One region of the Brevibacillus sp. FSL K6-6036 genome, then DNA from elsewhere that is predicted to be linked to it. Evidence: riboswitches for the same ligand, from Rfam matches in the RefSeq annotation. Region 1 holds a riboswitch; each other region holds the start of a gene.

Region 1 (3,117 bases):
TTTCTATATGAGGCAAGGCAAAATGATTGAGCGGGATACGACCTCTTTTCCTTACTACGGCGGCGAAAAAGAGGATTTCATGTCCTACGTCAGCCAGTTTTACTTTGACAAGCAGAATGCCCTCCCCCGGGAAATCCTGCTGCCGGAGGAAAGCGATCCGGAGCTGCTCGCCGAGTGGCTGGGCGTGAAGGTGCATGCGCCGAAGCGCGGCAAAAAGCGGGAGCTGGTGCAGATGGCCAGCGAGAATGCCCGCATCGCCCTGCAGGAGAAATTTGCGCTCATGTCCAAGGACGATGCCCGGACGATTCAGGCTGTGCACAATCTGGGCCATATTCTCGGGATCGGAACCCCGCACCGGATCGAAGCGTTTGACAACTCCAACATTCAGGGGACAGAGCCGGTCTCTGCGATGGTCGTGTTTACGGATGGACGCCCGGACAAAAAAGAGTACCGGAAATTCAAGATCAAAAGCGTCGAGGGGCCGGATGACTACGGCTCGATGCGCGAGGTAGTCCGGCGCCGGTACACGCGCCTGCTGAAGGAAAACCAGACGCTGCCCGACCTGATCGTAATTGACGGAGGCAAAGGACAGATCAGCGCTGCGATGGATGTGCTGGAAAATGAATTGGGGCTCTACATCCCGGTATGCGGTCTGGCCAAGGATGAAAAGCACAAGACTGCCCAGCTCCTCTATGGGAATCCGCCCGAGCCGGTCGAGCTGAAGCGGGACAGCTATGAGTTTTACCTGCTCCAGCGCGTGCAGGATGAGGTCCACCGATTTGCGATTACGTTTCACCGGCAGGCCCGGACAAAGACGATGCTCTCTTCCCAGTTGGACGACATTCCCGGCATCGGCGAAAAACGGCGCAAGCTTCTGTTCCAGCATTTTGGTTCGCTGAAAAAGATGAAAGAGGCGACTGTCGAGGATTTCAGGCAGCTCGGGATTGGCGACAAGCTGGCCCGGGAGATTATCGCCCATCTCAGGAAGATGTGAGCTGAGAAATTGTTCAAAATAATATTTGAACCGTTGCCTTTTGCGTGATATAATCCCTTTCAAACAGAATATGTAACCTCACTTCCCTTTATTGGAGTGAGGTAGAGGCGCGAAAACCATGAGTACCACCCTGAGATCGGGATCGTTGACGGGTAGCGGAAAGGGGGATTCGCCGAAGTACGGAGGGAAGACCCGCTTCCTTGCGTGCTGGGCCTGTGTTGAACAAATACAGGACTGTCATCCGAGCAATACCCCATTGCCGGATGGAGAGCTATCTCACGAGTCTGCTGCGTGTAGATGACAGGGGCTGTACTGTCATGCTTTGTGCCAGCGGCTTGCGTGGTCCAGGGAAGGAGGAACCGATATTGTCTATTACGTAGGCAACGGCAGGTATTTTCCTTGTCGTTGCCTTTTTTGATAAGGAAAAGACTCATGCAACGTTTCGTTTCGACAGAGAATATCCATAGAGACATTGGTCTATTCAAGGAAAAGGGAGAGAAGCCGCATGGGGTTGATCGTGCAGAAATACGGAGGGACCTCCGTTGGTAGCATTGAACGCATTTTTCGAGTAGCAGACCGGATTATTGAATATAAAAAAGCGGGCCATGATATGGTCATTGTCGTATCCGCGATGGGCAAGTCGACAGATGTGCTGGTGGATATGGCCAAACAAATTTCCGCCTACCCTTCGGAGCGCGAGATGGATATGCTCTTGGCGACAGGTGAACAGGTCTCCATCGCACTTTTGTCCATGGCTCTGCATCAGCGCGGCTATGACGCCATTTCTCTCACCGGCTGGCAGGCTGGTGTCACAACAGAAGCGATCCACAGCAAAGCGCGGATCACGGAAATCAAAACCGAGCGGATTCAAAAGGAACTGGCCCGGGGACGTGTCGTCATTGTGGCAGGGTTTCAAGGGGTCAGTGCCGAAGGAGAAATAACCACATTGGGACGAGGCGGTTCCGATACTTCTGCCGTAGCGCTTGCAGCCGGCCTGAATGCCGACAGATGCGAGATCTTTACGGATGTGGCCGGCGTGTATACGGCCGATCCGCGGGTCGTTCCGTCCGCGCAAAAGCTGGACAGTATCTCATATGACGAAATGCTGGAGCTGGCCAATCTGGGGGCCGGTGTTCTTCACCCGCGCTCTGTGGAAGCGGCCAAAACATACAAAGTGCGGCTCGTCGTCCGATCCAGTTTTACGGCTGAAGAAGGTACGTACGTAGAGGAGGTTGCCAATATGGAAACAGGAAGAGTAGTAAGCGGCGTGGCACATGATGAAGATGTGGCAAAACTGACGGTCGTGGGCATGCCTGCGCGAGTGGGAACCCTGTCCCGCCTCTTCAATACGCTGGCTGACAACCAGGTAAACGTAGACATCATTATCCAAAGCTCCTATGATGCGGACGTGACGAACATCTCGTTCACGGTGGCTGCCAGCGACCTGCCAAAAGCGCTGGAAACCCTCTCCTCCAATCAGGCAGAGCTTGGCTTTGAAAAAGTCGATCATGAAGAGGGCCTGACCAAGGTATCGATCGTCGGTGCCGGCATGGTGAACAATCCGGGGGTTGCCGCCGAGATGTTCCGCGTCTTGGCCGAGCAGGACATCACGATCAAAATGGTATCCACCTCCGACATCAAGGTTTCTTGCGTGATTCCCGCAGAACTTACGGAACTGGCAGTTCGCAGCTTGCATACGGCCTACGGCTTGGACGTAAGCGAAGAAGCCGTGGTGCACAGTTTGTAAGCACAACCACATACAAGAGTCGCCTCCCCCCTTTTCGTTGAAGAGGGGGGTTAAATATGACCGTCTGGCTGTTCATTGCAGCGAGGCGCATTTGATTCCATTTTCCTGTTTCTTCTATATAAATATAGGGAAGCTGATCCGGGACTTTTGTTCAGGTGATGGCACCAGAAGAATCACGCATTCAAACAGCCAAAGAGATCAAGACGCTCCCCTTCTCGGCCAGCTCCATTCGCACCTCCGGCTCCCTGCCCTGCCACCTGTTGACGGCTCCGGCAATGATTCCGCATTCCAGGGCCAGAGAGCGCAAAATTCGTTCAGGCGGCATGTATGAAAAAATCGTGTGCGTCAATCGATATCGATAATGACGCTCTCCCTC
Region 2 (3,117 bases), 1.7 Mb from region 1:
GAGCCGTCTCTATAAAGAGCGATGACTTCGTCAGAACCGCGCAGTGTCATATTGGCATCAATCAGACTAATCACCAGGATCCCCAGGATGGCAGTTGCATGCAGGCTTCCAAGCACTTTCATCGTTATGGATATCAAGCGGTCGCCGCCTTTGACGATGTAGGCGACGATCATTGCAGTTATGCCATAGCTCATTAAGATGTCATACTCCATGACCAGGGTAAAATGCAGCAAGCCTTCCAGGAATAAAAGCGAGGATACCCAAATATAGATTCCAGGCCAAGCGTTCCCTTTGCGAATGGCTTGCTGATATTTTAGCTCAAGTCCAACTCCAAACATGATTGTCAACAATCCCAGCAGCTTCCCGTTGACGAGAAATAACACGATCATCCTGATGAGATCGTCTTTTGCCCACCACCCAGAATAATCATATGTCGTAAGGTAGGTAAGATCCCCCAAATGGGCGAAAATCCATATGTTTGTCCCTAACGTCCCGAGGATTGCAAAGCCTCGCAGAATATCAAGAAGACGGATTCTTTCTTTGCGTTGTTCCATATCCCTCACCCTTTTGCGTATGAATTTCATGTAGTCTTAGTGTAGCCATGAAAAGAGCGAGGGAACATTCACACCTGTAAAGAGATGTTTATGACTCGTGTCATAAAGTTTGTAACAAGCAATCAAATCAAGCCGTTTGCTGGTCGGCCTCAGCTGGTGGAATTGGCTCAAGGCTGTTTTCCAAGGGACAGGAAGAGGATGGGAGTCCCCGCTATGGTAAGTAACAAATGATAAAATACGGGTGATGCTATGTTTATAAGGAGATTGGTACCGTTCGTCGTCTGTTTCCTGCTGGCTGCTTGTGCGAGCTCTACTGTAAGCATTGATAAAATAAAAAAACTGAGCTTTCAAGTATTCTTACCGGAGTCTCTGCCGGATGGTTATACTGAACAAAAAACGCTCTTGGATCTAAATGAAGGGTCTCTCTTAATCTCGTACGTAAACAGCGATACGTACATTGAACTTCTGCAAATGAAGAAATCAACATACGACTACCATCCGATGATCGAGTGGTACGCAAATAAAGGCAACAGTCAGAAATCCGATGATCGGTTTGAGATAGTCGGCAATTATGTGGTCGATATGGATAATTCGTTAAACAAACAAGGTGTGTGGGAAGCAGTATTTCTGCCGAAACAAGACTTGGACAGTCAGACGAAATACAACGAGCTTCGCTATTATCATCTGCAGTCAAACAGCAACGAAGAAGAGCGGAAAACATTCATGGAGAGCCTCGCCCCCATACATTGATGAGAGGAATAAGTCTTTTTGCGCATACAGGAACGCAAAAAATAGTCTGCCAGCATCATTTGGAGAAAAGACCCAGGTTGACAGAATTAACATAACATTGTAAACTCAAAAACATAATTGAATATGGACCTCACTTAAAACAGTGAGGTAGAGGTTGCGATATTTAACAGTCCTTGGCGGAGTTCGAGAAAGCGTTGATGCCAGGGAGAAGGAAATGTCGCCGAAGCTTGCAATATTTCTCGGTATTGCATTGCTGGGTCTGCAGTTAAGAGCTGCAGGACTGTCTCAATAAATGACCCGATTTATTGAGTTGTGCTATCTCATCTGGGAAAAGAGAGGTATTTGGGCAACTATGTTTGTAGTGCGACCTGAGTCTATCTCAGGTCGCTTTTTGCATTTTTTCAGCCAAAAAACCAGAAGCCAAAGGAGAAAATGAACCATGAAAAAACAGTCATCATTCATAGCTATGTTTCTATCCGCTGTACTTTTGCTCGCAGGATGTGGGGCAGGCGGAGGCAGCTCGCAATCTGCCTCAACCGATGAGGGAACATTCAAGGTAGGGATGGAAGCGGGATACGCTCCGTTCAACTGGACCCAAATGGACGATTCCAACGGTGCTGTGAAAATCGACGGCAATGCGGAGTACGCAGGCGGATACGATGTAGAAATTGCGAAAAAGATTGCGGATGGCCTGGGCAAAAAATTGGTCATCGTGAAAACGGAGTGGGATGGCCTTGTTCCTGCATTAACCTCCGGCAAAATCGATGCGATCATTGCAGGGATGTCTCCAACTGCAGAGCGCAAACAAACGATCGATTTCTCGGACAACTACTATAAATCCAATTTGGTCATGGTCGTGAAAAAAGGCGGAAAATACGAGAACGCTACTTCCATCCAGGATTTCAAAGGGGCAAAAGTGACTGCCCAATTGAATACATTCCACTATTCCGTGATCAATCAAATCGAGGGCGTCGTTCAAGAGCCTGCGATGGACAACTTCCCGGCGATGCGCGTAGCGCTTGAATCCGGAATGATCGACGGTTACGTCTCTGAGCGTCCGGAAGCCGTCAGTGCCTCCACGGCCAACCCGAACTTTGCCATGGTCGAGTTTACGGATGGATTTACGACCTCGGAAGATGATACGGCCATCGCTGTCGGCGTGAAAAAAGACAGTGAATGGACGAAAAAAATCAATGAGATTTTATCCGGCATTTCGGAGGAAGAGCGTACCAGGATCATGGATACAGCCATCAAAAATCAACCAGCAGCACAATAATCGCTTGCGAACCGGCTGCATCTCCATGCAGTCGGTTTTATGCGCATAGGGCAGGGGAGCTTCCCTGCATGAACGGAGGAGAACGATGAGCTTCGAGTGGATTGTAAAAATCATTTCCGAAAACTGGCCCATGTTCCTTCGCGGAGCGGGAATGACCCTATTCATCGCTTTGCTCGGAACGATTTTGGGAGCCATCATTGGCCTATTGATCGGGCTTATCCGGACGATCCCCGTTCCGGAGCGGGGAGCCAAAAGGGCGATTTTGAAAGCAGTCAATGCCATTCTAGCTACGTATATCGAATTTTTCCGGGGAACACCGATGATTGTGCAGGCGATGGTCATCTACTACGGTTCCGCCTTGGCGTTCGGGGTTGATATGGACCGGATTCTGGCCGCCGTTTTCGTCGTGTCGATTAATACGGGAGCGTACATGGCCGAGATTGTTCGCGGCGGGATTATTTCGATTGACAAGGGACAGTTTGAAGCAGCCCATGCGATTGGGATGAATCACGTGCAAACGATGATGAATGTCGTGCT
Region 3 (3,117 bases), 480 kb from region 1:
GCCGCCCCAGTCGATCGTCTCGCCGGTAAAGGCGGTGTAGTTTTGGCCAAGCACGACGATGAGGCAGATGATGAAGGCGAGGATCGGTCCAAACGGGAACCATTTCGCCCGGTAAGGCAGTTGCTTCAGATCGTAGCCTTGTGCCAGATACGCCTTGCGGAAGCGGTAGTGGCTCACCGCAATCCCGAGCCAGGCGATAAAGCCGGACATCCCGGAAGCATTCAAGAGCCAGACGTAGACGGTGCCATCCCCGAACAGCGAGGACAGAAAGGCAAACATCCCGATAAGCGTTGTCAGCAGGAGGGCGTTGGTCGGCACGCCACGGCTGTTCACTTTGGCAAAAAGCTTGGGAGCTCTTCCTTCTTTGGCGAGAACATACAGCATCCGCGTAGACGCGTACATCCCGGAGTTGCCCGCCGAGAGGACGGATGTCAAAATGACGGCGTTCATGACAGAAGCGGCAAAGGCAAACCCCGCTTTTTCAAACACCAGCGTGAACGGGCTGACTGCAATGTCCGTAATGTCGCTGTTTATGAGATTCGGATTGTCGTACGGGATCAGCATCCCGATGACGAAGATCGCAAAAATATAGAACAGCAGGATGCGCCAAAAGATTTGCTTGATGGCTTTCGGAATGTTGCGGGCCGGGTCCTCGCTCTCGCCTGCGGCAATCCCGACCAGCTCGGTTCCCTGGAAGGAAAAGCCGGCGATCATGAAGACGCCGAGCATCGCCATAAAGCCGCCGCTGAACGGCGCATCTCCCTTGGTAAAGTTGTGGAAGCCGACTGCTTCGCCGCCCATAATGCCAAAAATCATCAATACGCCGACGATGATAAAGATGATGACCGTACTTACTTTGATCAAGGAAAACCAATATTCGGATTCGCCGTATCCTTTTACTGATAACATATTTAAGCCAAACATAAGGACGAGGAAAAGCGCGCTCCAGAGAATGGACGGCGTGTCCGGGAACCAGTATTTCATGATGAGCGCACCGGCTGAAAGCTCGACGGCAATCGTGATCGCCCAGTTGTACCAGTAATTCCATCCGAGCGCGAAGCCGAGGGACGGATCGACAAATTTGGACGCATAAGTGCTGAAGGAGCCGGATACCGGCATGAACGCCGCCATCTCACCGAGGCTCGTCATCAGGAAAAAGACCATCAGGCTGATCGCTATATAGGCAACCAAAGCACCGCCCGGACCGGCAGAGTGAATGGAGCCGCCGCTCGCCAGGAAAAGTCCGGTACCGATCGATCCGCCGATGGCGATCATCGTCAAGTGACGGGCTTTCAATCCGCGTTGCAATTGATTGGAAGACATAAAATAAAAACACGACCTTTCTCTTGATTTGCGGGAAGGAAGGCCGGAAATAAAAATACCACCACAAGCCAAAAACGGCAAAAGGGCGGTATGATCCAATCCCCACCAAGCCTTCACGGAAGATAGCACACCACGCTTGCTCGGCTGGCAAACGTGACAGTTCTGTCCCTTGTCGGGTACAGCCCCAGCCTGTGTGTACAGAGAATACACGGCAGACTTCGGCAGCTTTTCCTTCTTCTGGAGTCATCAATCTTCTCTGGATCTCGTACAGAATAATATAAAAGCCGCGACCTCTATCCTCATCGTGTCTGATGAGGATAATTGCTATGAGATTATGTTATGGTTCAAGTATATGGGTTTTTCCTTTAAAATCAAGTGTGATTTTGTGGCAGTGAGGTCCGGGACATCGCGACGGTCTATTATTTTTGGTTTATCGAAGCTGGAGAAGGGTACGAAGGAAAAGAGGGCCATGCTCTGACAGTATGAAGATTATGGTGTGGATATGACAGCTAATGGGATCGCAGGCTGCAAAAAAATGTGTAACAGATGCTACAAAAACCATCTAGTCATCTGAGTCTTTATTCATGGTAAAATAGTACCATAATTAGGAATGTTAGATGTCTTCCCTTCAAAGACACTGCACAGCTCGAACGCAAATAAAGGAAAGAGGTGAGCCGTTTTCATGAAGCGGAGTCTGCATCGACTGTTTTTGATGTGCCTCGCATTTCTGATCTGCTTTACCGGTTTTTCGCTGGAATGGACAAGCAGTCCTGCTATGGCTGCGTCGGCGGTAAATCGCACGAACGATCCGTTAAACGGGGATTGGTCCAAGCCGTATGCCGTAAAGTACGATACGACAGAGGCCGATCTGATGGTCCGGGTCGGGGATATCGACAATCTGGGCGGAGGCTGGCCGAACGGCTACGATCCATTTTCGGGAAAAAGCACAGGGGCCCCATATCCGAAAGTAACTCACCAGCCGACCGATCCGGCAGGAACGGACCAGCTGATGGTGATCAGCTCCTTTCAATATCCGGATTTGCGGAACCCCAAAAATGATGCCAATGATCATGTGGCGGACGGCTATACCCGAAACAATTACAGCAAGACAGCCAATCCGGTCGTTCCCATCAAGGTAACCTTTGACACGAAAAACACCCCGATCGAAGGGGCCATTCTCCAGATGTTCATCAATGACTATCAGCCGCGGAAGTATCCGGGGCGGGTCAAATATACAGCCGAGCTGAACGGCGTCCGGGCGCCGTTTCTGGAGAACGTTATCAACTCGCTCAACCAGCATGGGCCGATCGGAAAGCTGATCAGCGTCCAAATTCCGGATGAATACCTGCCGCTCTTGAAGGACGGAAGCCTGACCATCCTTCTCGATGACAAGACGACGCGAAATCCGTACGGAGACGGCGCAGCCATCGATTTTGTCAAGCTGCTGATCAATCTCGGAGAGTACAAGCACACCGGTACGATCAAAGGCAAGGTTACGGATTCGGGCTCGCCTCCCAAGCCGCTCGCGGGTGCTGTCGTATCTGCCGGGGGAATTGTTTCGGCAGTGACGAATGCGAAAGGCGAGTACATCCTCCAGGATGTCCCCGCAGGTCTGGTCTCTGTGGAAGCGGCCAAGGACGGGTACATCCCGCAGCTCAAGCTGATTGAAAACTTTGAGGCAGGAGACACCGCTATACTGGACTTTCAGCTCGCCCCGCAGCCAAGCGACAACGCCTACCTGCAAAATCTGACGGTAAAAGGGGAGACACTGGTCCCGCTTGAGCCCGGCTTTGA
Region 4 (3,117 bases), 1.7 Mb from region 1:
CCCTTTCCGCGAAGCGATTGCAGCTGCTCAGGAAAGGCTGCCCGCAGATCTTCCAAACGATCCCACAGGTATTGCGTCACATCCTGCAATTGACTTTGGAACGCTGCGTCCAACAGTTCGTCCAGAACTGCATTCCCCAAGGCGGCAGAGAGCGGTGACGGCGCAAACGTGGTGCCGTGATCACCCGGCTTGAACAAGTCTTGCAGTTTTTCGCCTGCGATGACACCCCCGAGCGGAAGCCCGCCCCCTACTCCTTTGGCAAAAAGAATGAGGTCCGGTGTCACAGCAGCGTGTTGAAAAGCGAATAATTTGCCTGTCCGTCCCATTCCTGTCTGAATCTCATCCATTGCAAACAAAGTGCCTGTCGCCTGGCAGATCGCCGCCACTTCCTGCAAATAGCTTTCAGCCAGAGGGACGACACCGCCCGAGCCCAGCACCGGCTCCATCAAAACGGCAGCAGGACGGCGTTCCTCACAGACAGCGCGAAGCTGATCAATGTCTCCTGCCTTCAGCTCATAGACCGGAAAATCGGGCTGAGGAAAATCCTGATAGACGTGAGGCTGTCTGGTCAGGCGAAGAGCTCCCAATGTCCGGCCGTGAAAGCTGTTGGACAGAACCACGATGCCTGAGCGTCCCGTACCTTCGGCAGCCGTCCATTTGTGAATCAGCTTGATAGCCGCCTCGGTCGCTTCTGCTCCGGAATTGGTAAAGAAGACTTTCCCCGGGATGGTATGCTCGATCAGCCTCTGCGCCAGCTTGATCGCAGGGGGATTGAGGAAAATATTGGAGATGTGCAAAAATTGCTCCCCTTGCTCCCGCAGGGCCTGAATAATCCGCGGGTGAGAGTGGCCGAGCACGTTTACGGCAAGTCCGGTAAACAAATCGAGATATCCCTTGCCATTCGTGTCGTAGAGGTAATTTCCCTCGCCCTTGGCGATAGCGATCGGCAGTCTTTTGTACGTAGAGACGATGTATTGTTGATCAAGCGAACGCCAGTCCATGCCTACCCTCTCCCTTACAGCTGTCTCAGCTCCTGCTTGATCTCCGTCTTGGAGCGTGTCTTTTCGTCGATTTGCTTGATAATGCGTGCGGGCGTACCAGCTACTACCACATTCGGCGGAACGTCCTCGATAACGACAGCTCCTGCGGCTACAACGGAGCCTTTTCCGACGCGAACCCCTTCCAAAATGACCGCATTTGCTCCTACCACGACATCGTCTTCGATAACGACCGGAGACGCAGATGGCGGTTCGATCACGCCGGCAATGACAGCACCTGCGCCGATGTGGCAATTTTTCCCGATCGTTCCGCGTCCGCCGACGACGACGTTCATGTCGATCATGGTGCCTTCTCCGATGACGGCTCCGATGTTGATGGAAGCTCCCATCATGATGACAGCGTTGTTGCCGATGCTCACCTGGTCGCGAATGATTGCGCCTGGCTCAATGCGTGCCTGAATGTTTTTTGTATCCAAAAGCGGAATCGCAGAGTTGCGGCGGTCGCTCTCCACTACATAATCCGCGATTTTATCCGCATGCTGCTCCAGAACAGGCTGGATTTCCTTCCACTCCCCGAAAACGACTCCCGTGCCGCCGTTCAAAAAGGCTTTTGCGCTGGGACCGAAGTCGATGCCGTCCAAATCCCCTTTGAGGTATACCTTTACAGGCGTTTTCTTTTCGCTTTTTTGAATAAACGAGATAATTTCATTGGCATCCATCATGTTCACAGTACTTCTCCTCCACTTTTCTTGAAATGAATGTAGAAAAAGCAATGAGTGCAAACGCTATACTCATTGCTTTTTGATACCGGACAAGCAAACGTAAATAGCGCTCCATAAGAGAAACTTCTCCTATGACAGGATGATCATTATTCACGAGCACCCCAGCCCTGCCGCCAATGGGGATGCGGCCAGAACTTCGGCGCTTTGGCCTTTTCTCCTCTTCCCTTTCCCCATTCCTGATGAAAAGAAGTACTCATCCGCAGCGCGCCTCTATTTAGAAGGCAATATGCAATTGTTCAGCTTTACTTACCCTGTACTGTACCAAATTCCGTACCCGGTGGCAACTGTTGAATCGAGAGTGGGCCGCTCCTGCTGGACGGCATTGTCAGCGACTCCCTTTTCCCTCTTTTCAACAGTCCTGATTCATGCTAAACTTTCCATCCACCCTATATGTGAATAGGAGGCTGAACCTGAAGATGTTTGCACCTTCTGCGTTTCTTGTTCGTCCCTTGTCTGCAAGCGATGCCCCTGCCCTGGCCTCTTTGCGGCAACAAAACCACCAATTTCTGCAGCCTTTTGAACCCATCCGCCCCGCTTCTTTTTACACAATTGAAGCGCAGTACCAGCAGTTGGAGGAGGCAGAGCGAAGCTTTCGCGAAGGGACAGGCTATTCGTTCGGCATTTTCGTCGGCCCTGATCAAACCCTCGTCGGCCGCGTCAACCTCTCCAATATCGTGCGCGGAGCCTGGCAAAACGCTACACTCGGCTATTTCCTCGATCAATCTCATAACGGCAAAGGAATAATGACCAGAGCAGTAGGAGAAGTCATCCGATTTGCGTTTACCGAAGCAAAGCTTCACCGGGTTCAAGCTGCGGTCATGCCGCGCAATACAGGCTCGATCAAGGTTCTTGCGAAAAACCGATTTCGCGAAGAAGGACTGTCGCTTCGCTATTTGCAAATCAACGGTAAATGGGAGGATCACCTGATCTTTGCCATTACCGCCGAGGAGCTGGAGACGACGTAGGAGCGGCAGCATCACTTAATCTGGACGGTTGCAATTCAGAAAATCGGTTCAATAATTCGGTTCGGCGTTTGGCTGGGCAATTTGTTCGGCCGATTCGGCCATTTGGGCTTTTGTTCACACTACAGCTACGCCTCCGTGCCAAGCCGCTCGAGAATCCTTCTCTTGCGATACAGCATCATGCCCGTCTCCGCCACGTCACGGACAGACGAGCGATTCAGATAAGCGCCGAAGAGCATTCCCGCGACCGGTACGATCTGAAACAGCTTTTTCCACCCGAAATTTTCCGTGTAGGTCACCACTACCTCTCGCCAGCCCTGAAGCTGAGAGAGTACATCCCGCTCTTTGGAAGGATTGTCGAAAGAAGACAGCTCC

Evidence for each region. Region 1 has a riboswitch for lysine ahead of NST37_RS07900 (aspartate kinase). Riboswitches for the same ligand answer to the same signal wherever they lie in the genome.
Region 2: linked by a shared signal. The riboswitch ahead of NST37_RS24555 (transporter substrate-binding domain-containing protein) and the one ahead of NST37_RS07900 (aspartate kinase) in region 1 are both predicted to bind lysine.
Region 3: linked by a shared signal. The riboswitch ahead of NST37_RS05685 (amino acid permease) and the one ahead of NST37_RS07900 (aspartate kinase) in region 1 are both predicted to bind lysine.
Region 4: linked by a shared signal. The riboswitch ahead of dapD (2,3,4,5-tetrahydropyridine-2,6-dicarboxylate N-acetyltransferase) and the one ahead of NST37_RS07900 (aspartate kinase) in region 1 are both predicted to bind lysine.

Annotation. Positions count from the first base shown of each region.
Region 1 covers NZ_CP150173.1:1,574,135-1,577,251, forward strand. Annotated here, with positions in the region: gene uvrC (excinuclease ABC subunit UvrC) at 1-994, shown strand, start outside; lysine riboswitch at 1,089-1,276, shown strand; gene NST37_RS07900 (aspartate kinase) at 1,500-2,741, shown strand; gene NST37_RS07905 (DUF2507 domain-containing protein) at 2,923-3,117, opposite strand, start outside.
Region 2 covers NZ_CP150173.1:5,056,924-5,060,040, reverse strand. Annotated here, with positions in the region: gene NST37_RS24565 (DUF418 domain-containing protein) at 1-554, opposite strand, end outside; gene NST37_RS24560 (hypothetical protein) at 1,026-1,304, shown strand; lysine riboswitch at 1,445-1,630, shown strand; gene NST37_RS24555 (transporter substrate-binding domain-containing protein) at 1,744-2,580, shown strand; gene NST37_RS24550 (amino acid ABC transporter permease) at 2,666-3,117, shown strand, end outside.
Region 3 covers NZ_CP150173.1:1,092,776-1,095,892, forward strand. Annotated here, with positions in the region: gene NST37_RS05685 (amino acid permease) at 1-1,323, opposite strand, end outside; lysine riboswitch at 1,439-1,627, opposite strand; gene NST37_RS05690 (cadherin-like beta sandwich domain-containing protein) at 2,006-3,117, shown strand, end outside.
Region 4 covers NZ_CP150173.1:3,296,103-3,299,219, forward strand. Annotated here, with positions in the region: gene NST37_RS16555 (acetylornithine transaminase) at 1-1,001, opposite strand, end outside; gene dapD (2,3,4,5-tetrahydropyridine-2,6-dicarboxylate N-acetyltransferase) at 1,016-1,726, opposite strand; lysine riboswitch at 1,817-2,001, opposite strand; gene NST37_RS16565 (GNAT family protein) at 2,197-2,745, shown strand; gene NST37_RS16570 (EcsC family protein) at 2,871-3,117, opposite strand, start outside.